DNA from 4 places in the Noviherbaspirillum sedimenti genome. Region 3 is predicted to be linked to each of the others. Evidence: predicted binding sites of a transcription regulator. Region 3 holds the regulator's gene; each other region holds the start of a gene.
The links. The regulator sigma-54, encoded in region 3, starts transcription at its own class of promoters, with help from an activator protein. The targets are predictions, from matches to a motif close to TGGCANGNAANCTGCTTT.
Positions count from the first base shown of each region.

Region 1: D3878_RS22160 (ammonium transporter) is a predicted target of sigma-54. The motif match lies at 2,890-2,907, and genes of this name have one in related genera.
Region 2: D3878_RS10735 (PEP-CTERM sorting domain-containing protein) is a predicted target of sigma-54. The motif match lies at 1,814-1,831, and genes of this name have one in related genera.
Region 4: D3878_RS12030 (PEP-CTERM sorting domain-containing protein) is a predicted target of sigma-54. The motif match lies at 2,731-2,748, and genes of this name have one in related genera.

Region 1 is NZ_QYUQ01000002.1:4,763,871-4,769,625, reverse strand. Features, by position in the region: gene rplS (50S ribosomal protein L19) at 1-321, opposite strand, end outside; gene trmD (tRNA (guanosine(37)-N1)-methyltransferase TrmD) at 476-1,225, opposite strand; gene rimM (ribosome maturation factor RimM) at 1,267-1,818, opposite strand; gene rpsP (30S ribosomal protein S16) at 1,834-2,088, opposite strand; gene D3878_RS22165 (NINE protein) at 2,323-2,739, shown strand; gene D3878_RS22160 (ammonium transporter) at 2,961-4,295, shown strand; gene D3878_RS22155 (hypothetical protein) at 4,292-4,726, shown strand; gene D3878_RS22150 (DUF1059 domain-containing protein) at 4,705-4,965, opposite strand; gene D3878_RS22145 (DUF4864 domain-containing protein) at 4,999-5,430, opposite strand; gene D3878_RS22140 (acyl-CoA dehydrogenase) at 5,606-5,755, opposite strand, start outside.
Region 2 is NZ_QYUQ01000002.1:2,314,462-2,320,216, forward strand. Features, by position in the region: gene D3878_RS24330 (PLxRFG domain-containing protein) at 1-1,060, shown strand, start outside; partial or broken gene D3878_RS10730 (recombinase family protein) at 1,008-1,562, opposite strand; gene D3878_RS10735 (PEP-CTERM sorting domain-containing protein) at 1,870-2,610, shown strand; gene D3878_RS10740 (DinB/UmuC family translesion DNA polymerase) at 3,267-3,884, shown strand; gene D3878_RS10745 (uracil-DNA glycosylase) at 4,343-4,963, shown strand; gene D3878_RS10750 (type I restriction endonuclease subunit R) at 5,150-5,755, opposite strand, start outside.
Region 3 is NZ_QYUQ01000002.1:2,732,695-2,738,449, reverse strand. Features, by position in the region: gene D3878_RS12770 (enoyl-CoA hydratase/isomerase family protein) at 1-1,034, opposite strand, end outside; gene hpf (ribosome hibernation-promoting factor, HPF/YfiA family) at 1,109-1,465, opposite strand; gene D3878_RS12760 (RNA polymerase factor sigma-54) at 1,553-3,028, opposite strand; gene lptB (LPS export ABC transporter ATP-binding protein) at 3,043-3,783, opposite strand; gene lptA (lipopolysaccharide transport periplasmic protein LptA) at 3,800-4,348, opposite strand; gene lptC (LPS export ABC transporter periplasmic protein LptC) at 4,388-4,987, opposite strand; gene D3878_RS12740 (KdsC family phosphatase) at 4,984-5,511, opposite strand; gene D3878_RS12735 (KpsF/GutQ family sugar-phosphate isomerase) at 5,511-5,755, opposite strand, start outside.
Region 4 is NZ_QYUQ01000002.1:2,585,422-2,591,176, forward strand. Features, by position in the region: partial or broken gene D3878_RS12015 (DMT family transporter) at 1-445, opposite strand, end outside; gene D3878_RS12020 (DUF2182 domain-containing protein) at 438-1,253, opposite strand; gene D3878_RS12025 (DUF1326 domain-containing protein) at 1,250-1,852, opposite strand; gene D3878_RS12030 (PEP-CTERM sorting domain-containing protein) at 2,083-2,682, opposite strand; gene thiE (thiamine phosphate synthase) at 2,882-3,493, opposite strand; gene thiD (bifunctional hydroxymethylpyrimidine kinase/phosphomethylpyrimidine kinase) at 3,493-4,287, opposite strand; gene D3878_RS12045 (thiazole synthase) at 4,284-5,093, opposite strand; gene thiS (sulfur carrier protein ThiS) at 5,173-5,391, opposite strand; gene thiC (phosphomethylpyrimidine synthase ThiC) at 5,391-5,755, opposite strand, start outside.

The sequences.
Region 1 (5,755 bases), 2.0 Mb from region 3:
GCCCGAACGCTCACGCAGGTAGTACAGCTTGGCGCGACGCACATCGCCGCGACGCTTGACTTCGATCGAAGCGATCAGCGGGGAGTACAGCTGGAATGTACGCTCAACGCCTTCGCCCGAAGAAATCTTGCGAACGATGAAGTTGGAGTTCAGACCGCGGTTGCGACGCGAGATGACCACGCCTTCGTAAGCCTGGGCACGCTTGCGGGTGCCTTCAACCACGTTGACGCTGACGATCACGGTATCGCCTGGGGCGAAATCGGGAATATTCTTGGAGAGACGGGTAATCTCTTCTTGTTCGAGTTGCTGGATCAAGTCCATTTTTAGCTCCTGTAACCATCTTGCCGGCGCCGGGTAGCCTGGGCTACCACCAATTCCCGGTAGAGGATGGGGTTGAATATGCGGATGGGGACATCCGCGCTTTACTGCTACTACTAATCAGTTATAGTCAGTTGGGGACAGAGTACCGCTGCGCTTAACTCTTTCCCGCAATATATCTTTCGTCTGCCTTCGTCAGCAAGCCAGCTGCGCGCGCCCTGTCGATCAGGTCCGGGCGCTTCGCCGCCGTCGCTGCCAACGCCTGCTCGCGCCGCCATTTGACGATCTCGGCATGGTGCCCGCCCATCAATACCGGCGGCACCGCCACGCCTTCATACACTTCCGGGCGTGTGTAGTGCGGATAATCCAGCAAGCCGTTGACGAAACTGTCTTCGACTGCCGAGGCATCGTCGTGCAATACGCCCGGCAACTGGCGGATCACCGCATCCATCAGCGCCATCGCCGGCAATTCGCCACCCGACAGCACGAAGTCGCCAAGGCTGATTTCCTCATCGACGCAACGATCCAGCAAACGCTGGTCCACCGCTTCATAACGTCCGCACAAGAGCACCAGGCCAGGCTGCGCCGTCAGTTGCATGACGCGTTCGTGCGTCAGCGGCCGTCCTTGCGGCGACAGGTAAATCACCCGCGGCTGCGCCACGTCCAACGCTTGCTGGCGCGCCCGCGCGGCATCGATCGCCGCTTCCAGCGGCTTGGCCAGCATGACCATGCCGGGGCCGCCGCCGTAAGGCCGGTCATCGACCGTGCGGTGATTGTCGCTGGTGAAATCGCGTGGATTCCACAATGACAAGCCACACCTGCCTTGCTCGAAAGCGCGTCGCGTAATGCCTGATTGCGTGATGGCGGCGAACATTTCCGGAAACAGCGTGACGACATCAAATTGCATCCCGCACTCCCTCTTCACCTGCCATCCTGGCTACCGGGGTCTCAATAATCTCTACCCCAGTCCACTGTAATCTTCTTGCCTGCCAAATCCACCGTCTTGACGAATTGCTCGACGTAGGGAATCAGCATTTCCGGCGCCGGTTTTTGCTCCGGCTCGACCGGCGGCGCCACTCGCAAAATCGGATGCGCGCCGTTGTCCATCATGTCGGCCACCTGCCCGAGCGTTTCGCCCTGGAGGTTTTCCACCGCCAGACCGATCAGGTCGATCCAGTAAAACTCGCCGTCAGCCAGCGCCGGGAAATACCGGCGTGAAATGTGCACGGTTGCGCCCTTGAGCGCTTCTGCCGCATCGCGGTCCGCCACACCCACCAGGCGAGCGACGGTATCGCCGCCATGCTGCCTGGCTTCCATCACCTCGACATCGCGCGTCACCGGTTTGTCCAGCCACCAGGTCTTGGCGTGCAAAAGCGCGTCAGCATCCGCCGAATAAGGCCGGATCCTGACCCAGCCCTGCAGGCCGTAGGCACCGGTGATATGACCCACCAGCACCAAGTCCTCGGGGAGAACAACCTCCGATGCAGTCTTGCCTGTCAAAACAGCTGTCAAACCTTAAGCAGCGGCTTTCTTGCCGGCTTCTGCAACCAGACGGGCCACGGTCGGCGACAGTTGCGCGCCAACGCCTTGCCAGTAGCTCAGACGATCCTGAGCAACGCGGAAGCCCTCTTCTTTGTCAGAAGCGATCGGATTGTAAAAGCCGATACGCTCGATGAAGCGGCCGTCACGACGATTGCGCGAATCGGTAGCAACGATGTTGAAGAACGGGCGCTTCTTGGCGCCACCACGGGATAAACGAATAACGACCATAATATTTCCAAAAAGTGTACGTACGCGGAAAAAGCCATAGATTATAGCGGAGTATGCCTTGACAAACAACTCCTTGACGACTGACGGCTTGCGCAGGCGATAAATCGGCAGCTTGTCAGCAGCTTGTGCATTGTGCACGCAATACGGCGCCACCCGCTACAATGCCGACTGGCAACTGGCCAGACACTGGCCCGCACCCGCACCAAACCAGCCCACCCTTCCCGGACGAGACCCATGGCAGCGCCCCACAAGAACAAAACCTTCGCAACTTTACTGGCATTGCTGTTTGGCGGCATTGGCCTGCACCGGTTCTATCTGCATGGAATCAGCGACCGTTGGGGCTGGCTGCACCTGTCAACGCTGGCACTCTCCGGCATCGCCGTCGGCCTCTGGCCCGAGCAGGTCCTGCTGTTGACCGCCGCGCCCCTGGTGGCGTCCATCCTGGCAGGCATAATCATGGCGCTGGTCCTGGGGCTGACTCCCGATGAAAAATGGGACCAGACCCGGAACCCGCAATCAGGCAAGCAATCGCATTCGGGCGGCTGGCTGGCGGTGGTACTGGTGCTTACGACCGGCATTGGCGCCATTGCCCTGATCGCCGTGCTTGCCCGTGCCCTGGATTTGTTGTTTACCGGCGGTGCCTACGGCTAGGTTTTTGCCCCGCTTTTTGCCCCATTAATACGCATCTGCCAGGCGCTTCATTGGTGCGTATGACCACCATCTGCGCCTTTCTGCCCCTTTTCTGCCAGTTTCCCGGCGCTTTCCTGCCATTTTCTCCCGCCTGCGACAGTTATTGCTGCATGGCACAAAAAATGCTCTTTTGGAATTAGCCGCACGTCTCGTGCATTCAAAAGCAAGCAACCGGGGGAATCATGGCACGACGCTACTCGCACGCGCTTTGCGCACTATTTGCTCTATTTTCCATCTTTTGCCAGCCGGCGGCGGCGCAGCAAGCTGCCCAGGCGATCGCCAGGCCGGGCCTGGCGGATGTCGCCAGCATCAGCGCCGGCGACACCGCCTGGATGCTCACATCGACGGCGCTGGTATTGCTGATGACGATCCCCGGCCTGGCGCTGTTTTACGCCGGCATGGTACGCAAGAAAAATGTGCTGGGCACCATGGCGCACAGCCTTGCCGCCTGCTGCGTGGCGACCGTGCTGTGGGTGGTGGTTGGCTATAGCCTGGCCTTCACCCCCGGTTCGCAATTCATCGGCGGACTGGACCGCATCATGCTGGATGGTCTCACCTACCTGAAAGAAGCCGGCAAGCTCAGCGTCCATCCGCTCGCGCCGACCGTGCCGGAAAGCGTATTCCTGATGTTCCAGATGAGCTTCGCCATCATCACCCCGGCCCTGATCACCGGCGCCTTTGCCGAACGCATGAAATTTTCCGCCCTGCTGCTGTTCATCGCCCTGTGGTCGGTGCTGGTCTACGCGCCGGTCGCCCATTGGGTATGGGAACCAGGCGGCTGGCTGGCAGCGCGCGGCGTGCTCGACTTCGCCGGCGGCACGGTGGTGCACATCAATGCCGGCGTCTCCGGACTGGTGGCGGCGGTCATGCTCGGCCAGCGCCAGGGCTTCGGCAAGGAACCCATGCCACCGCACAACCTGGCCTTCACCGTGATCGGCGCCTCGCTCCTGTGGGTAGGCTGGTTCGGCTTCAATGCCGGCTCGGCAGGGGCGGCCGACGGCCGTGCCGGCATGGCCATGCTGGTCACCCAGCTGGCGACCGCCGTCGCCGCATTGGCCTGGATGCTGGCGGAATGGGTCACCCGCGGCAAGCCGTCCGTGCTCGGCCTGGTATCGGGCGCGGTCTCGGGCCTGGTGGCGATCACTCCGGCCTCCGGCTTTGTCGACATCAAGGGCGCCCTGGCCATCGGCGCGGTGGCCGGCGTGGCCTGCTACTGGGGTGCGACCACCCTCAAGTCGATCCTGCGCTACGACGATTCGCTCGACGTATTCGGCGTGCATGCCATCGGCGGCATCGTCGGCGCGCTCCTGACGGGCGTCTTCGCAGTCAAATCCATCGGCGGCGTGGAAGGCTACCTGGAAACACAACTGGTGGGCGTCTTCGTCACCGCGCTCTACTCCGGCGTGGTGACGGCATTGATCCTGTGGGTCATCAGGATGGCGGTCGGCCTGCGCGTGTCGCCTGAGGCGGAACGCGAAGGCCTGGACATTTCTCAGCATGGGGAGCAGATAGCATGAGCGCGCACCAGATGGCACGCATGGCGGAACTGGAAAACCAGGCATTTGCCCTGATGGGGCGCCTGCATGTGGCATTGCGACGGGAAACCGGCCGCATCACCGATGTCGAGTACATGCGCATCGATCCGGACTATTGCCGCTATTTGATCCAGTTGGCGCTGCAATCAAGCAATCCTGAGGTACAAAAAATCGGCGAGCGGCTGGATACAATCTATTTTGACGAAGCCGGGCTGTTCATGCTGGAACCGCCCAAACCGCCCTTGCTGGCGCACCGCAACCTAGCCGCGTCGGCAACATCTCCCATAGCACCACCTGCCCCACGCGTCGCCATTCAGAAACTCGCGCAAAACCTGCCGCCGGCGCCAACCATCCCAGCGACTAGTTCAGCGCCGCCGGAAAGCAGCCAGCATTATGTCGGCCGGCTACGCTGAGCCTCCGATTCCGTGCGCCCTGCCATGCCGCCGGCCATGGGCATCTCCATTGGCGGCGCGCCTTCCTTGAACAACTGGCGAATCTGTTGACGCAGTTCCGGCGTGTCCTGGTGCTGGTGCACCGCCACTGCATGCTGGACCGCTGCTTCCAGCAATTCCTCGTCGCTATCGGCGCTCATCGCCAAGCTGCAATGCGATTCGCTCGGATATTCGCGGCAATCCACATATTTACGGGTCATTTCCATCTCCTTGGTAACCTCGCGGGCTCGACTTTACACCGCAATGGTTTTTGTCTGAATCAAGCGGCAGCCATCGATTTTCCAGGCGCCTTCCTCATCCTTGTGCATCAGGTAAATCGCCACCCAGACATGGCTTTCGAGATCGGTCAGGCGCACGACCTGGTAGACCTTACCAAAGACGATTTGCGGTGACTGATACAGTGCCAGTCGATGGCGATAGACCGGGTCGTACTGCTCCTTGATCATCTTCAGAAAATTGTCCGGCGAACCGAGGCGGCTGCGCGTATTTTCGGTCGTCAGGGCAAACGCGCCGGCCGCATCGTCATTCGCCAGCGCCTCGATCTGCAACTGTACCGCGCCCTGGATTGCCGCCACTTCGTTCTGGCCGAACTCCGCAGCCTTTGCAAGCATTGCCGCGCCGCCCACCATTACAAACATCAACACCATTAGCGTCAGACGTTTCATGATTCGACCTCACGGAAAAAGCATCAGTTCCAGTCAGTGTAGGTCAGGCAGGGCTGAAAATCAGGGCAAGGCCGATGGCCCAATTGATATGGCGCAGAGCCGGGATACAAGGCCCGCAATGGAAAAGGCAGAAAGCAGCCCGCAGGCTGCCTTCTGTGCGCCGGCGGCATTCCGCCTAGAACTGGTCTGCGTCCAATGCCAGCACGCTGCCGGCGCCTTCCACGATTTCCGTCCTGTAAGCCGCCGATTGCGGCAGGATGTGCTCGGCAAAAAAGCGCGCGGTGGCGATCTTGGCCTGATAAAAACGCTTGTCGCCCTGCCCGTC
Region 2 (5,755 bases), 420 kb from region 3:
CAAGAACAGCCTCGCCGAAATGTTGGCCGGCGACGAGCTGGCCATGATCCAGCAAGCCATCAAGGACGGCGCCGTGGACGTGTCGATGGCGCATGACCTGGCCGGCATCGCCCAGGGCGAAGACCACAAGCTGTGGGGCAAGCTGCGCCCGGTCATGAAGATCGCCTCGTTCATGTTCCATCACGCCGAGCGCTTCAACCGCCAGGCCGCCCTGCTGGCGGCCTACCGTCTGGCGCGCCAGGGCGGCGCCGACCACGCCGGCACCTATGCCCGCGCGGTCGAGGACGTGTATGCGTCGCAGTTCGATTACAGCGCCGGCAATCGCCCGCGCATCATGCAGGGCAACGTCGCCCGCGTGCTGCTGCTGTTCAAGCAGTATGCGCAAAACATGATCTTCACGCTGGGACACAATGCGCAACTGGCCGTGCGCGGCGACCGCCAGGCCGCCAAGACCTTCGCCGGCCTCCTGGTCACGCATGCGCTGGCCGCCGGCGCCCTCGGCCTGCCGGTGGTGGGGCCGCTCCTGGCCCTGGCGTCGCTGTTGGGCCACGACGATGACGAGCCGTGGGATGCCGAAGTGGCCCTGCGCAACCTGCTGGCCGAGACCTTCGGCGACAAGACCGCCGAAGTCATGGTGCATGGTCTCAGCCGCCTGACGCCGTGGGATATTTCCGGGCGCGTGGGCCTGGACCGCCTGCTGCTGCCGGACGTGCAGGAAGGGCTGGAAGGCCAGCACCTGGCCGAGTCGTGGCTGGCCGCCGCGCTGGGGCCGGTGGCGGGTCCTTGGCGCAGATCAGTAGCCGGTGCCGTATTCCTGCTCCGCCTGGTCAGACGGCGGGCAGGCGACGTTGGCCATGCTTCTGTTCCAGGGTCACGCGCTGCGCCATGTTCGATTCAACAGCCATGCGGGCCGCAGCGGGCTTCCCAGCGCGCTTATGGGCCTTCGGTGTGGCATCGGCGGGCGGCTGTTGCGCCGGCGCCGCCACGGCGTCCTGCTGCGGCTTCACGATGGCCAGGATGGTCGCCCGCGCCACGTCGAACTGCCGCGCCAGTGCGCTGATGGACGTGCCCTTGCCGTGCGCCTGGATGATGCTGGCGCGCTGCTCCGACGTGGTCTTGGCCGGCCGGCCGAGCACCTTCCCTTCGGCCTTGGCGCGCTCTAGGCCAGCTTGGGTACGCTCGATCAGCAGGTCGCGCTCCATCTCGGCCACGGCCCCGAGCATCGCCATCATCAGCTTGCCGGCAGCGGATGCCAGGTCGAGCTGGCCGAGTTGCAGCACGATGACCTTGATCTTGCGCTTGGCCAGCGCCTTGACCGTCGCGGTGACATCCATGGCATCACGCCCGAGCCGGTCGAGCCGGCTGACGATCAATGTCTCGCCATCGCGGATTTTATCCAACATCGCTTTGAACTGCGGTCGTTGCGCCGCCGGGATCGCGCCGCTGATGCCTTCGTCGGCAAACCAGTAATCGACCTGGTAGCCGGCGCGTTCGATCTCAAGCCGCTGGTTCTGGACGGTCTGCCCGGTAGAGCTGACCCTGGTGTATGCGAATGTCGCCATATGATGTTCCCGACGTGTTGGAAAGGTAGCTGGAGAATATCCAACATGCCGGAAAGTCGAAAGCCTACTTTTTCAACAGTCTGATCGGCATCAATCCGACCCTGTTGGCAAACGGTCGGTTTCCAACGGGCCAATAAATAGTTATTCCGGCATGCAATGGTTAATATCCTCCGCGTCATCTCCCAATTCTGCATGTCGAGAAGTTTTACACTGAGCAGGCGCGCTTCTCGTAACTCATTGATTTATCAAGGTGGTATTAAACTTGCTATTACTAATTTCCCAAACTTATGAAAAAGGAGAGAACTTTATGAAAGCAATAAAGCGATTTGTTCACATCATGAGAGGCTGGAGGCTAAACGTCTTTACCGTTGTAGCTGCGCTGTTTGTATCAATGAGCGCGCAAGCAGCCGTCATTACAGTGCAAGGAACCAACTCCTTCGGACCTGTAAATTGCATCCCATTCGGCTGTCCCGCTTTCTATGATCCTCATATGGGCTTCATTTATAAGAATCTTCCTGCATTTACTCTTAATCCGGGAGATATTCTGGCCTACGACTTAGGTCAGGCAAACGATTTGCCTTTATCTTTTACCATCTCCTTAGCAGCAACAACAAACAACGGCGGCACAATTGCAGCAAGCCCTTTCACTACAATTGCTACCAATTCAACGCCGGCAGTGCCAACGGGCGATAACATCCCATACAACTATGAATTGGCTTTTACCATCACCAATAGTTTTAATTTTTCAGGGGGAGGACTAATTGTTGATTTTCTGCCTACTGGACTTTCAACTACGGATGCTACCGGGGACCAAGTATTGATGGTTTCAAATGGTAACGATCCATCTGGGTTCTTCGTTCAGCGTTACTATTTTGGAGCCTTTGCAGGCGACACAAGTAGCGGGGATACGTCTCATATTGGAAACTTCCGTATCATTACCAATGATGTTCATCAGGTCCCAGAGCCAGCATCTCTTGCCCTGCTCAGTGTTGGTCTGTTCGGCTTTATCGCATCCCGTCGCAAGTCGGAGAAAAGTAAGAACGTCTAAACCAACATAGCCATGGCAGCGAAGCCCGCCGAGTGCGGGCTTTTTTGTTTTTAAGCCGTCGTTTTCTGGCGGGAATGCGAATGCGCAATCAGGGGTCGGCTCAAAGCTGAGCTGCAATTGAAAAGCCCTCCGCAGAAGGGAGGGCTTGGTATTTGGTGCCGGTATTATTGCCGACCGCCAGCTCCGGTGGATGCAACCTATTCTTTTGAAAACTTTGTCTCACTCCAAAAGTTGCATGGGCGGAACTATACAAGACATTTCGTCACCCAGTGTTCCTTGCATTTGAGATATTGATTTGTATCAAGTGCGCTTGACGGTGCGGGTGGTCGGCGCGGTCGCTCCACGCCGACCATTCGGCAACGGTTTCGGGCGGCCTGTACGAATTCGTCTGTTTTCCGGCCCGTCAATGCAATGCTTAAAAATTCGGCATAAGTTACACACAAATTCTGTGCGCAACTCGGTGGATATCTCATAGGAAATATTGGTAAGGTACTGATTCATATCAGAAATGTTGCGCTGCTCAAAAACCGATATGGAAATCTATTCACAGACCTTTCCATTGTGTAATCTACAGGAAACGCCTACGGTCCATGCACAGGTAATGCACAGGGTTGCGCGCGGCGTCGCCCAAGTGGTTGCGGGCGCAGTTCGGCGTGATGATGGAACGCACCGGAAATGAGTTGCGTGGCATTTCCTGCCTGGCGCTGGAAGATGCCGTGCCGCCCAAACAGCAAATCGTTACCTCGCGCTCCTTCGGCCAGATGGTGCTTGTGCTCGATGAACTCAATGAGGCGGTAGCGACCTACATGACGCGCGCTGCCGAAAAGCTGCGGCATCAGCATGCCGTGTGCGGCGCCGTCTACGTCTTTATCCATACCAACCAGTTCCGGCCGCAGGACAGGCAGTACGGCAACGGCGTGGTGATGCCGCTTGCAGAGGCGACCAGTGATACCCGATGGCTGACGGCCGCCGCGCTGGCGGGTTTGAAGCGCATCTATCGGCCAGGCTATGCCTACAAGAAGGCTGGCGTCATGCTGCTTGAGCTGTCGCCGGCAGGCATAAGGCAGGCGTCGCTGTTCGACCCGGAGGGGAAGGGCGCTGTCCAGTCGGCCGCCGTGATGCGGGCCGTCGATACCCTGAATCGGGCGTATGGGCGAAATACCGTGATGGTGGGGGCGGCCGGCATGCAGCGGCGCTGGAGCATGAGGTCGGAAAACAGGAGTCCCCGGTTTACGACGCGGTGGGAGGAGATGCCGGTGGCGCTGGCGAGGTGACCGGCATGTGTAGCTTGTCTTTGACTTCCGAGGAGAGGCCACCCTCAGGCGGTTGCTTTCGGCTGCTTGGACAGGAAGACCACTTTCGCGCCGGCCTGCGCCGCCACCAACTGCTCGCTCCACCAGTACCACTGTGGTGTCAGATGTTGCTAATTGCTCATTATCAAAATATTGCTTCGATGGTAATGCAACAATGTTAAGACACTTGGCTTTCTTGATTCAATGAGGCGCGGACCCCAATTGCCGGAAGTTGATGAAAAATAAAAATGACAGCACAGATTCCTGACACTTGTACTTTTGAGGGGCGAAAGTGGACGCTCGATGAGTGGGATGGACCAACTCAATGCGTGCCTACCGACGAGCTCCAACAAGCATAAAGTGTAGTCAGTTTTTTCAGATGAGGGGATGGATGCCCCGGGAGTATCGAGTAATTTTTCGCCTGTAGAAAGATGGTGAATATGACGAACAAAATTGAAGACGTGCCTCGCTTATTGCGATTGCCTGGAGCGATAGCTCTTCGTCGCCAGATGCTTGGGGAAGCTCACATTGCTCCATTAACGCAGTATGTAGAGAGCTTGAGAGCAAAGCATCCGACGTGGGAATTTCAGGACTTTGACCCGATGGATGGCGGGGTAGAAGCGGACATGCTGTTTCTGATGGAAAAGCCCGGCCCCATGACTTCGCCCACTGGCAAGAAGCAAGGATCTGGCTTCATCTCGCGTAACAACGATGATCCAACGGCTGAAGCGACATTCAACTTCATGGTTGCGGCCGGTATTCCCAGAAAGCGGGTGGTGCTATGGAACGTGATACCAGGCTGGAACGGAACCATCAGCATGACGGTTGCCGAGTGCCGCTCTGGTGTGGAAGAGTTGAACGACCTGTTGCTGTTGCTGCCAAAAATCAAGACCGTGGTTCTGGTGGGTGGTAAGGCCGGACGTGCTCAAAAGCTTCTGGAAGGCATGAACCTGAGAATCTTCACGTCAGCCCATCCCTCTCCCAAGGTGCGCTCCATCAAACGGGCAATGTGGGACTTGATACCCAGGCAATGGGAAGAGGCGTATAAGTGTTGTCGCTGACGCGATTTTGACCCAGGCTGCCGATTTTGACTGCCCAACTTCAAAAATTCCATAGCAGTCAATCGGGTGCCATGCATGTGAGTGGGCCAACGAATTTCGGCAGCCTGGGGACGAACTCGGAATTTCGCCATCTGACACACCCTGTCGGATAAAGTTACGACTTATACAGGAAAGTGCTGGTCGCGGTCACGCCCACTCCGCACTGAGCGTCTCCGCCTGCGCCAGCACCAGTTGCACTGCCTCTTCCCGCTTCACCGGCGGGTACTTGTACTTGCGCAGGATGCGCTTGACCATCAGCCGCAATTTCGCCCGCACGCTTTCCCGCACGGACCAATCCACACTGACATTCTGGCGCAAGCTTTCCGCCAGTTCATGGGCGATCTTTTTAAGTGTCTCGTCGCCCAACTCCCGCACAGAGTCCTCATTGTTGGCCAGTGCATCATAAAAGGCCAATTCATCGGAATTCAAGCCCAAGTCCGCGCCCCGGTCAGCCGCCTCCTGGAATTTCTTGGCCATCTCGATTAATTCCTCGATCACCTGCGCGGTTTCAATCGAGCGGTTCTGATACCGCTTGATGACGTTGGCAAGCAACTCCGAGAATTTATTGTTCTGCACCAGGTTGCTGGCGAAGCGGCTCTTGATTTCCCCTTCCAGCAGCCGCTCCAGCAATTCCACGGCAAGATTTCTCTCCGGCAGATTGCGCACTTCGTTCAGGAAATCGTCATCGAGAATCCCGATGTTTGGCTTGTCCAGCCCCGCTGCACCGAAAATATCGACCACTTCGGTGGACAC
Region 3 (5,755 bases):
AAGTCCTCCACCATTTGCGGGCTGACATCCTCCAGCCTCGCTGGCGACCATACTGGCTGCATGTCCTTGTCGATGACGGTGGCGCGGATTCCTTCGGCCGCATCGCCGTGCGCGAAGCACCGCCGCATCATGGAGCGCTCCATGTGCAGGCATTCCTCGATCGCCATGCCGGCGCCGCGGCGCAACTGCTGCAGTGTCACGCAAAGCATCAGGGGAGAGCGCTTGCGCATGGCGGCCAGTGTGTCTTGCGCAAATGGCGCTGGATCGGCAGCCAGTGAAGCCATGATGGATGGCACATCATCAAACGCAAAGTGGCGGTCGATGGCGCCACGCTGCCGCGCCAGTTCGCTGTCGCCCCATTCCCCGGCTTGCATGGCAAATTCCCGTACTTGGGCTGCAATATCGCTGTGGCGCCGCGCGCTCAACAAGGCCGTTTTCAGGGCTGGCAGTTGGGCCGACGGGATGCAGACATCCGCCAGGCCGGCATACAGGGCATCGGCTGCGCCGATGGCATTGGCGGTCAGCGCCAGCCAGGTGCCAAGCTGGCCCGGGCAACGCGACAGGAAATAGCCGCCACCGACGTCCGGAAACAGGCCGATGTTCACTTCCGGCATGGCGATCTTGCTACGCTCGGTGACGATGTGCAGCTTGCCGCCGGAATGGCATTGTGAAATCCCCATGCCGCCGCCCATCACGACGCCGTCCATGATGACGATGTAGGGCTTGGGATAGTGGTGGATCAGGCGGTTGAGCGCGTATTCTTCGGTGAAAAAATCGTCCAGCAGGCCGCTGCCGTGCCGGGCCGTTTGCTGGGCTGTCTGATAAAGGAAACGGATGTCGCCACCAGCGCAAAAGGCTTTTTCGCTATTGCTGCAGAGAAGTACTGCATCGACCGCGTCGTCATCGCGCCAGTCCAGCAGTGTGCGCGTGATCGTGCGCACCATGTCCAGCGACAGCGAATTCAGCGCTTGCGGGCGGTTGAGGGTCAGCAGGCCAATGCGGTTCTGGACACAGGTCAGAATATGTTCGTTCATTGTTCTCGATAATAAAAAAGGGCGCCTGGATTGCGCCCCTGATGGGATCTCTGAAAATCAGCGCTGGAAGCGGCTTACTCCTCCGGCGCGCTGGTGGCCGATGCAGGCAAGTGCTTGATCGCCTGGTGCTGATGGTCCTGGATCATGGTTTTGTACTTGATGACCTGGCGGTCGAGCTTGTCGATCAGGGCGTCGATTGCCGCATACAAATCGTGAGCGATGGATTCGACATGCACATCCTTGCCACGCATGCGCAGCGTGATTTCCGCTCTCTGGCGCTTGTCTTTCTCGGCGAGCTTGTCTACGGTCAGGATGACCGCAGCATCAATGACATGGTCGAAGTGGCGCCTGATACGCTCCAGCTTTGCATGCACATATTCCCGGATGGAAGGGGTCAGTTCGAGGTGATGTCCACTGATGGTCAGATTCATACAGCGCTCCTTGGGATGAGGTCACTGGCGGTTCGTGGTCGACAAACATGCTTGGCCGCCCGAACACAGCAACAAACACAACAAATACTACAAAGACTTGCGCAGGTTAACCGGGGGGATTCTCAGGGCTTCGCGGTACTTGGCCACAGTGCGCCGGGCCACCACCATGCCTTGCTCCTCCAGCATTTCTGCAATCTTGCTGTCCGAGAGAGGGTTCTTGGTGTCTTCTGCTCCTATCAATTGTTTGATCAGTGCCCGTATCGCCGTCGATGAAGCTTCGCCGCCGGATTCAGTGGCGACATGGCTGCCGAAGAAGTACTTCAGTTCAAACATGCCATGCGGCGTCAGCATGTATTTCTGGGTTGTTACACGAGAAATAGTACTCTCGTGTAAACCAAGTGTATCAGCAATTTCACGTAACACAAGTGGGCGCATGGCAACGGCGCCATGGGAGAAAAAATTGCGCTGCCTTTCCACGATGGCTTGCGCGACGCGCAGAATCGTATCGAAACGCTGACGCATGTTCTTGACCAGCCATTTTGCTTCCTGCAATTGCGACGTGAGTGAGCCCTCGCCCTTGTTTTTCTTGAGGATATTCGCATACAAGGCATTGACCCGCAGCCGCGGCATGACATCGTGGTTAAGGGTCACTTGCCAGCCATTCTTGCCGCGTTTGACGATGACGTCCGGGACGACATAGTCGGCTGCATCGCTGGCGAAGATGGCGCCGGGATGCGGATTGCATTGCCTGATGACGTATTGGGCTTCGCGCAAATCCTCATCGTCGCAATCGAGCAGTTTTTTCAGCTTGTTGAAATCGCGCTGGGCGAACAGGGAGAGGTGCTGCTCCACGATCGTCAATGCCATGCGCCGCGTCACCATCGGGATTTTCGGCATGCGGCGGATTTGCAAGGCCAGGCATTCGGCGGCATTGCGCGCACCGACGCCGGCCGGATCGAAGCTTTGCACCAGTTTCAGGGCGATCGTCAATTCTTCCAGTTCGATTTCCAGTTCGGCGGGAAGCCGGCCATGGATTTCTTCCAGCGGTTCTTCCAGGTAGCCGTTGTTGTCGAGCGCATCGACGACCAGTTCGACCAGCGCGCGGTCGCGGATTTCATGTGAACCGAGGCGCATTTGTTCCAGCAAGTGTTCACGCAGGGTGACATGGTGCGCTTCCAGTTGCGGACGGGCGTCGTCGTCTTCCGGGGCCTTGCCGGTGCGCGCGACATCGTCGAAGCTCCATTCGGCCTCGCCGTTGCCGGACTCCTGGGATTCGCCGCCTTCGCCACCTTCGTAGGTGGATTCGCCATCGGCTGCCGGCGCTTCTTCGGCCGCGGACTTTTCCGCCGTGCCCGCATTTGCGTTGATGGCGCCGTCGGCCAGCAGCCGCACCGAGTGGTCAAGCGGATCGTCGACGCGCTCCAGCATCGGGTTGTCGGCGAGGATTTGCTCCAGTTCCTGCTGCAGTTCCAGCGTCGACAATTGCAGCAGGCGTATCGACTGCTGCAATTGTGGCGTCAATGCCAGATGCTGGGAGACGCGTAGCTGAAGGGACTGTTTCATGGAGATGCGCTTGCTTACATCCGGAAGTGTTCGCCGAGATAGACGCGGCGTACCGATTCATTGGCGATGATGTCATCCGGGCGGCCGCTGGCCAGCACCACGCCCTGGTTGATGATATAGGCGCGGTCGCAGATGCCCAGCGTTTCACGCACATTGTGGTCGGTGATCAGCACGCCGATGCCGCGTTCTTTCAGGAAGCGCACGATGCGCTGGATTTCGATGACGGCAATCGGATCGACGCCGGCAAAAGGCTCATCCAGCAGTACGAAACGCGGGCTGGTGGCCAGCGCGCGGGCGATTTCCACGCGGCGGCGCTCGCCGCCCGACAGCGACAGGGCCTGGTTGTCGCGCAGCTTTTCAATTTGCAGCTCCGCCAGCAGCAGGTCGAGCTTTTCTTCGATCGCCGCTTTCGACAGCGACTTGCCATTCTCATGCTGCAGTTCCAGCACGGCGCGGATATTCTCGGCGACGGTCAGCTTGCGGAATACCGAGGCTTCCTGCGGCAGGTAGGACAGGCCAAGGGTGGCGCGCCGGTGGATCGGCAGGCGTGAAATGCTGACATCGTTGAGCGCGATCTCTCCCGCATCGGCGGGCACCAGTCCGACGATCATGTAGAAGGCGGTGGTCTTGCCGGCACCGTTGGGACCGAGCAATCCGACCACTTCGCCGCTGCCGACTTCGAGCGAGACGTCGCGCAATACCTGGCGTGCGCCATAACTTTTCTGTAATCCGCTGGCAAGCAGTCTGCTGCTCATTCTGGCAATCCTTGTGTCATTTCTTTGTTTCGTTGCGCGGCTGGATGACCGCCTTGATGCGGCCGGCGCCGGGCTTGCTGGTGTCGGAAGGTGTGTTATTGACGGCGAAAAATTCAGTACGGTTATCATAGGAAATGAATTCCCCTTCGACTTCGTCCGTGATCTTATTGCCTTCCAGGCGACGCATCCTTGCTTTTGAAAACAGTTTCGCGACATCGGCCTTGTTGTCATATTCGATGCGGTCGGCTTCGCCTTCGATCCAGAGGTTTTCGCCGCCATCGCGCTTTTGCCTGAAGCTGGCCAGTTTTCCCTGGCCTGCGTACAAGGTCGCGAACTGGTAACCCGCGGGATCCTGCGTCACCACCATCTTGTGCGCCTTCATGATGAGCGTGCCGCGGGTCAGCACGACATTGCCGGTGAATGTGTTGACTTGCTTGACATCGTCGTAGGCCATCTGGTCGGCTTCGACATTGGTCGGCTTTTCGGCATCGGCTTTTTCAGCATAAGCAAAGCCGACGGCAAGCATATTGAGCGCAAACAGCGATGCGAAGAAAAATCGTTTCATGGAATATAGCTTAATCGATGCATTAAGATTGCCCGGCATTTAATGCCTTGCCCTGGGCGGAAATATGCCCTGGACGCGGCTTGCCAGGGTGACTTCGCCGGTCGCTTGATTGGCGAACATGCCTGTGCCCTTCAATACCGAGGTGCCGGAAATGAGTTCCACCGGACGGTCGGTTTTCATGACTTCATCATCCGGCAGCACCAGCATATAGTCGGATGTCAGACGTAAATGTTGCGAACTTGCCGAAGCCGGCCTGTCCATCGCGACATTTTTGAACAGGCGTACCTCGCTCATGTCGCTGTTGGTGAGAGCACGCTCGGCCACGATCGTCGTCGTCGGCCGCTGCGCGCTCAAGGTTTTCATGACCGGGCGAGCGATTTCATAGGAATCGTCCTGCGGGTTATGGCTCATGCGCTCTCCGGCGATGTGATAACGGGCCTGGCCGTTTTTCGCCAGCCTGACAAAATTGAAGTGCTCGACGTAGTAGTCGGGGTCGGTGCGCTTGGCGATCGGCGCGTTGTCTTCCATGCTGCGGCGCATGACATCGAGCAGCCAGAAACTGCCCAGCGCCAGCAGCACGGCGACTGCCAGTACCATGCCCAGCTGAAAACGGTTGGCCGTGGCGCGCCGGTCTCTCATGCGAGGTAGGGCGCGAGCGCCGCCTGGTAATTGCCCTGGGCGCGCAGGATGAAATCGCACAATTCGCGCGCCGCGCCGGCACCGCCGGCGGCGCGGGTAAGGTAATGTACACGACTTTGCACTTCGGGGTGGCCGTTCGGCACGCTGGCGGCAAAGCCGACCCGCAGCAGGATCGGCAAGTCGATGACGTCATCGCCGATAAAACCGCAGGCTTCAGGGGTGATGCCGGTTTTGTCCAGCAGTTGCTCGAATGCCGCGCGCTTGTCGTGCACGCCCTGGTGGACGTGAACGATGCCCAGATCGCTGGCGCGGCGCGCCACCAGCGCGGACTGACGTGCGCTGATGATCGCCGTGGCGACGCCGGATTGCTGCAGCAGCTTGATGCCATGCCCGTCCAGCACGTTGAAGGTCTTGATGACCTCGCCTTCCGGACCATAGTGCAGGCTGCCGTCGGTGAGGATGCCGTCGACATCGAAAATCATCAACCGTACACGTGCTGCGCGCTCGTTCGCCTGGTTTTGCATCAGATCACCTTGGCCCGCGTCAGGTCGTGGATGTGCAGGGCGCCGACCAGCTTGCCATCGTCATCGGTGACCAGCAACTGATTGATCAGGAACTGCTCCATGATCTGGGCGGCGTCAGCCGCCAGCTGGTCGGGCCCGATCGTGTGCGGGTTGGCATGCATGACGTCGGCGATGATCAGCTTGCTGAAATCCTGCGTGTGTTCGAGCAGGCGGCGCAGGTCGCCGTCGGTGAAAACACCGATCG
Region 4 (5,755 bases), 150 kb from region 3:
GCGCCGCGACACCCGGCGACACCAGGTAAACCAGCCCCGCAACCGCCAGGGCGAGACCGAGCCAGGCCATGATTCCAAACGATTCGCCAGCGCGCAAGCCCGCGCTGAGCATCGTCAATTGCACCGCGCCGAACAGAATCAATGCGCCCGTTCCCGCCGACAAGGTGAGATAGGCGAAGGAAAAGAATGCGACATAAGCAAACAACATCGCCGCAGAAAGCCAGTCGGCATTGCCGGGCAAGGAGCGTTGCGCCCTGAAGCGCACGATGATGGCGAGCGTGATCGCGCCGGCAACCAGCCTGATGCTGGTAAAGCTGGCGGCATCGATACCCCGCTGCTGCAGCGCGAGCCGGCACAACAGTGAATTGGCCGCGAAGGCGAGCATTGCCACCGCAGTGAGGACGATCGCAGGCAAGCCTGCCTGGCTGAGACGTACTTCAGACATGCATCGCCACCACGACGGCGGCCCAGCCCAGTAGCGCGACACCGAGCGGCGTGCCGAGACGCCGGCCCCAGCGCACGTTCTTTTCGATTGCCATCACCGCCGCAAGCAGGAGCATCCAGCCCAGGCTGCCGGCGCCGAAGGCGAACATCAACAGCATCAGTGCCCAGCAGCAGCCGGCGCAGAACAGGCCATGCTGCGCGCCCAGCGAGAACGCGTGCCACCCTGGCGCATGCCCGCGCCAGCGCTGCATGATGAAACTCAGGGGCGTGCGGCATTTTTCCAGGCACTGGTACTTGAGCTTGCTGAACTGAAATGCGCCGGCCAGCGCAATGGTCGCCGCGCCGATCACCCAGCCATGCCAGGCCAGCACGGGCACGCTGGCGAGCAGGAACAGCAAGACACTGTGCAAGGCATGCGCCAGCAGCCCGAACGCGCCCCAGGCCGTCATGTACCCCAGGCCGAGCAGCAGGACCAGGCGCCCATGATCCGGGCGCGCGGCCGTCAGGCGGTCGAAGGCATTAAACAAGGGCAAGGTCGTCGGCAGCATCATGGCTGCCGTCATGAAGATCCACGCGGCCGCATAGAGGGTCATGGGCACCACCACGCCGCCGGCGGGAACGACGCGACACAGAAATGCCGCCGGCCCTGACGCCGTCCAGTCGCCATGCTCGAGATATCGTCCGTACGGACTGCGCGACCACGCCCACAATGCCAGCCACGCGAGTGTAATCAGCGCCACCATGAGCGGCAAGAACACGCGCTGGTGACGCGCGGCGCCGGACGGCGGCGCGCCTGCCGGCGAACTCATGCGTCGAAGGCGAACGTGCTCTGCAGGGCGTTATGGTTCTTGATGTCGAGGTCGATGCCGAGGGCGGCATTCCTGGATCGATAGGTTGGCGCCTTGCCGACAAATACCGGCGCCCCCGGCACCGTCGAGAACACGGTGTCGGCAAGCGTGGTCGGGCCGCCGCTCGGGCCGAGATACGGCTCGAGTTCGGCATAATAATTCTTGCCAATCTCGAGTTCGCCCTTGCCCCCGACCACGGTGAATCTGATCGGCGCGCGCTCCACCGAGACGACCTGACCGATGAGCTTGGCAAGCTCGGCAACCGGCCCGCCGGCCTGGCCGGTATAGACTTTCAGCAGAGCCTCTTCCTGCGCCTTGGATGCCTGGTCGTCGACGTAGATCGCGGCAGTCCAGTTGCCTTGCAGGATATTACCGGGCACATGGGCCACGGCCGCGATGGTGTTGCCACTCACATCGACGCCGTCGACTGCCCCCTTGTCTATGCGCCAGGCGATGATGGTGTCGCAGGTGCCGTTGTCAGGATCTTCGCCGATCCAGCAAGGGCACAGCACCTTGCAATTGCAAACCTCGAGCAGACGGCCTTCCAGGTGATAGCTCATACGAACCTCCGATGAAACCGCGCGAACACGACCGCGATCGATTCAATATGTACCGGCACCCGGCGAGTGGCAACCGGCACACGCCCGGCAGGAGGCAGGCATTTGACGCAAGTCAAACAGGAAGCGGTCGCCGCAGGCGTTGGCATGATGGCATGGATCAGCGATTGCGACGCCGAATGCAAAACGGTCTGCCGCGGCAGACCGTTTTGTTACTGCCTGGCGCGACAGGCTCAGGCAGCGCTGTTCTTGCGACGCATTGCGGCAAGTCCAGCCAGACCGAGGCCGAACAAGGCCAGTGAAATTGGCTCCGGCACATCATTCTGGCCACCGGCAACCGTGTACAGGTTATCGAAAATCACCCAGTCGCCGAAACCATTCAGGGTCACGCGGCTGATACCGGCGCTGTTGGCAATACCAAAAAACATCGGACTGCAGCAGGCAGGCGAAGTAGTAATGCTTTCAAGAACATTATTGGCTGCGTCATAGGCGGTATAGACCCAGGAATTATTGACGGCACCGCCCCAGATACCGAATGCCGAAACGGCATTCGAAAACACCAGGTCAAAGCTGAGCGGCGAGCTGCTGCTGTTGTTTAAAGTCTTGCCGCCAATACCATAGGACGAGGCATAGGAAGAGTCGATCGACATCGGCGAGCCATTGCCAACGATGGTCACGCCCGGCAGTGCGAGTGAGGCATAATCGCCGTCGGCAGCCGAATCAAAAGTTTCGATAGTGGCGCCGGCCAGTGCGGCATCAGCGGTGGAAGTGATGAGCGCAGCATTGGCTGAACCAGCCAACAAAAACATCAGCAAAGCAAAAAGTCGTTTCATTTCTTATTCCTTGGGGACAAATGGATTAAAAGACCAACCTTTGCCCTTAAAGCAATACATATGCCACCAGCATAAGTCATTGTTTATATTAATATTTAGCAACAAGAATGCAGCGAAATGTAAAGAAACTCGACAAAACGGGGCGGTGAACGCGATGCTCACCGTCCCGCAAGCGTGCAGCGTGACGCGACCCCGGGCCCTACGCCGGAAACAGCCCGGCGAACCTGCGTGCCACAGCTTGCGGGTCGGCGGCCAGATAGATGCTGCTGATCGCCGCGACCATGTCGGCACCGGCTGCCACCAGCGGCGCGGCGTTTTCGACGGTCATGCCGCCGATGACGACGGCCGGCAGCGGCACCTCGGCATGCGAGCGGGCGATGATGTCGGTCGACGTGGTCACCGGATACTTCTTCACGCGCGAAGGATAAAAACCACCGTAGGCGACATAGCTGGCGCCGGCGGCATGGGCGGCGCGCGCCAGTTGCAAGTCGCCGTAGCAGGAGGCGCCGACAATCTTGCCCGGACCGACGACGGCACGAGCTTCTGCGACCGTGGCGTCGGTGCCGCCGACGTGAATGCCGTCGGCATCGATGGCCAGGCACAGGTCGACGAAATCATTGATGACCAGCGGACGCTGATAGCTGCGGCACAGCGACAACAGGCATTCAGCCTGTTCGCGCCGCAGGCCGGCGTCGGCCGTCTTGTGGCGGTACTGCACCAGCGCCGCGCCGCCCTTCAAGGCCAACTCGGTGATTTCCAGTAATTTTTGCGTGTCATCCCAGTCCGGGGTGACGAGATACAAACCCTTCATCATGCTGCCTTCATGTAGGGGCGCGGACGGCTGGGGATCAGTTGCCCTGCTGCGATCTCGTAAGCATGCTCCAGCGCCTGGTGACAATAAGCCTGGCCATCCTCGATCGCTTCGGCCATCGGCTTGCCGTTGGCCAGCAAGGCGGCGATCGCCGCAGCCAGGGTGCAGCCGCTACCATGGAAGGCGCCGGCCAGGCGCGGCCAGGCCCAGGAACGGAATTCGCCCGCGGTAAACCAGCGATTGACCACCTTGTCGTCATGCGCGTGGCCGCCCTTGATCAGCACGTGCTGGCAGCCCTGCGCCAGCAAGGCCTCGGCTTGCGAATCGGTGCGGCGGTCGCCGCCGGAGAGCACGGTGGCTTCCGGCAGGTTGGGCGTGACCAGGGTCGCCAGCGCCATCAACGGCGCCAGCGTGTTGGCGGCGTCGTCGAGCCCCAGAGCATCGCCGTGGCCGCTGGCCAGCACCGGATCGAGCACCACCGGCAAGTCGGGCCGGCTTTGCCGCAGTTGCTGCACGATGGCGGCGATCGCCTCGGCATTGGCGCGGTTGCCGACGATGCCGATCTTGACGGCGGCAATCTCGATTTTTTCGATCAGGACTTGCGCCTGCTGCATCAGGAGTGTGGCGGGAACCGGGTGCACCGCATACACGCGGTCATTGTCCTGCACCGTCAGTGACGTCAGCACCGACAGCGGGTGCGCGCCCAGCGCAGCGATGGCCTGCACATCGGCCTGCATGCCGGCACCGCCGCTCGGATCAGATCCGGAGAACACCAGCACACTGGGTCGCTTCATAGAGGACGTCCTTCCATCGGTGACGAGGGTGCTGCGACAAATTTTTTCGGAATGCGGCCGGCCAGGTAAGCGGCACGGCCGGCCTCGACTGCCAGGCGCATTGCATGTGCCATGCGGATCGGATCGCGGGCGCCGGCAATGGCGGTATTCATCAGCACGCCATCGCAGCCGAGCTCCATTGCAATGGCGGCATCCGAGGCCGTGCCGACGCCGGCATCGACCAGCACCGGCACTTTGGCACGCTCGATGATCAGCGACAGGTTCCACGGATTCAGGATCCCCATGCCCGAGCCAATCAAAGACGCCAGCGGCATGACCGCCGCGCAACCGATTTCTTCGAGCATTTTCGCCTGAATCGGATCGTCGCTGCAATATACCATCACGTCGAAACCATCTTTTACCAGGATTTCTGCCGCTTTCAGGGTTTCCGGCATGTTCGGAAACAGGCTTTTTTCATCGCCCAGCACTTCCAGCTTGACCAGCTTGTGGCCATTTAACAACTCGCGTGCCAGCTGCAAGGTATAGACGGCATCGGCGGCGTTGTAGCAGCCGGCCGAATTGGGCAGGATCGTGAATTCGGATGGCGGCACCGCGTCCAGCAGGCTGGGCGCATTGGGGTCCTGGCCAATGTTGACGCGGCGGATCGCCACCGTGATGATTTCGGCGCCGCTGGCCACCGTGGCCGCACGGGTTTCTTCGAGGTCGCGGTATTTGCCGCTGCCCACCAGCAGGCGCGAACGGTAAGTCTTGCCGGCGATGGTCAAGCCTTGTTCTTGCTGGATGCCGGGACAATCAATCGGGTTCATTTTGTTTCCTTTGCTTTCTCTGTTCCCATGAACAAGCGATGATGCTCATAGGGCGTGCCACTTCGCCGCTTGCAAGTGCTTATCCACCACCAATCGCGCGCACGATATCGACGCGGTCGCGCGGTTGCAGCACGCGCTGCGCCCACAGGTGGCGCGGCACGATTTCGCGGTTGACCGCCACCGCCAGCGACTTGTTGGCCAAGTCGAGGGCGGCGATCAGGTCCTGCACGTTCTGGTTGTCGGCGAGCGGATGCGGCGCGCCGTTCAGTTCGATTTCCATCTGCCTGCCCTGATCCATTACTGCTTGCGATAGATCTCGGCGCCATTCTTGACGAATTCGACCGCTTTCACTTCCATGCCTTTTTGCAGCGCCTGCTCGTCCGAGATGCCCTGGGCCGCGGCATAGTCGCGCACGTCCTGGGTGATCTTCATCGAACAGAAATGCGGGCCGCACATCGAGCAGAAATGCGCCACCTTGGCCGAATCCTTTGGCAAGGTCTCGTCGTGGAATTCGCGCGCCTTGTCCGGGTCGAGACCGATGTTGAACTGGTCCTCCCAGCGGAATTCGAAACGCGCCTTGGACAGGGCATTGTCGCGGATCTGCGCGCCGGGATGCCCCTTGGCCAGATCGGCCGCATGCGCCGCCAGCTTGTAGGTGATGA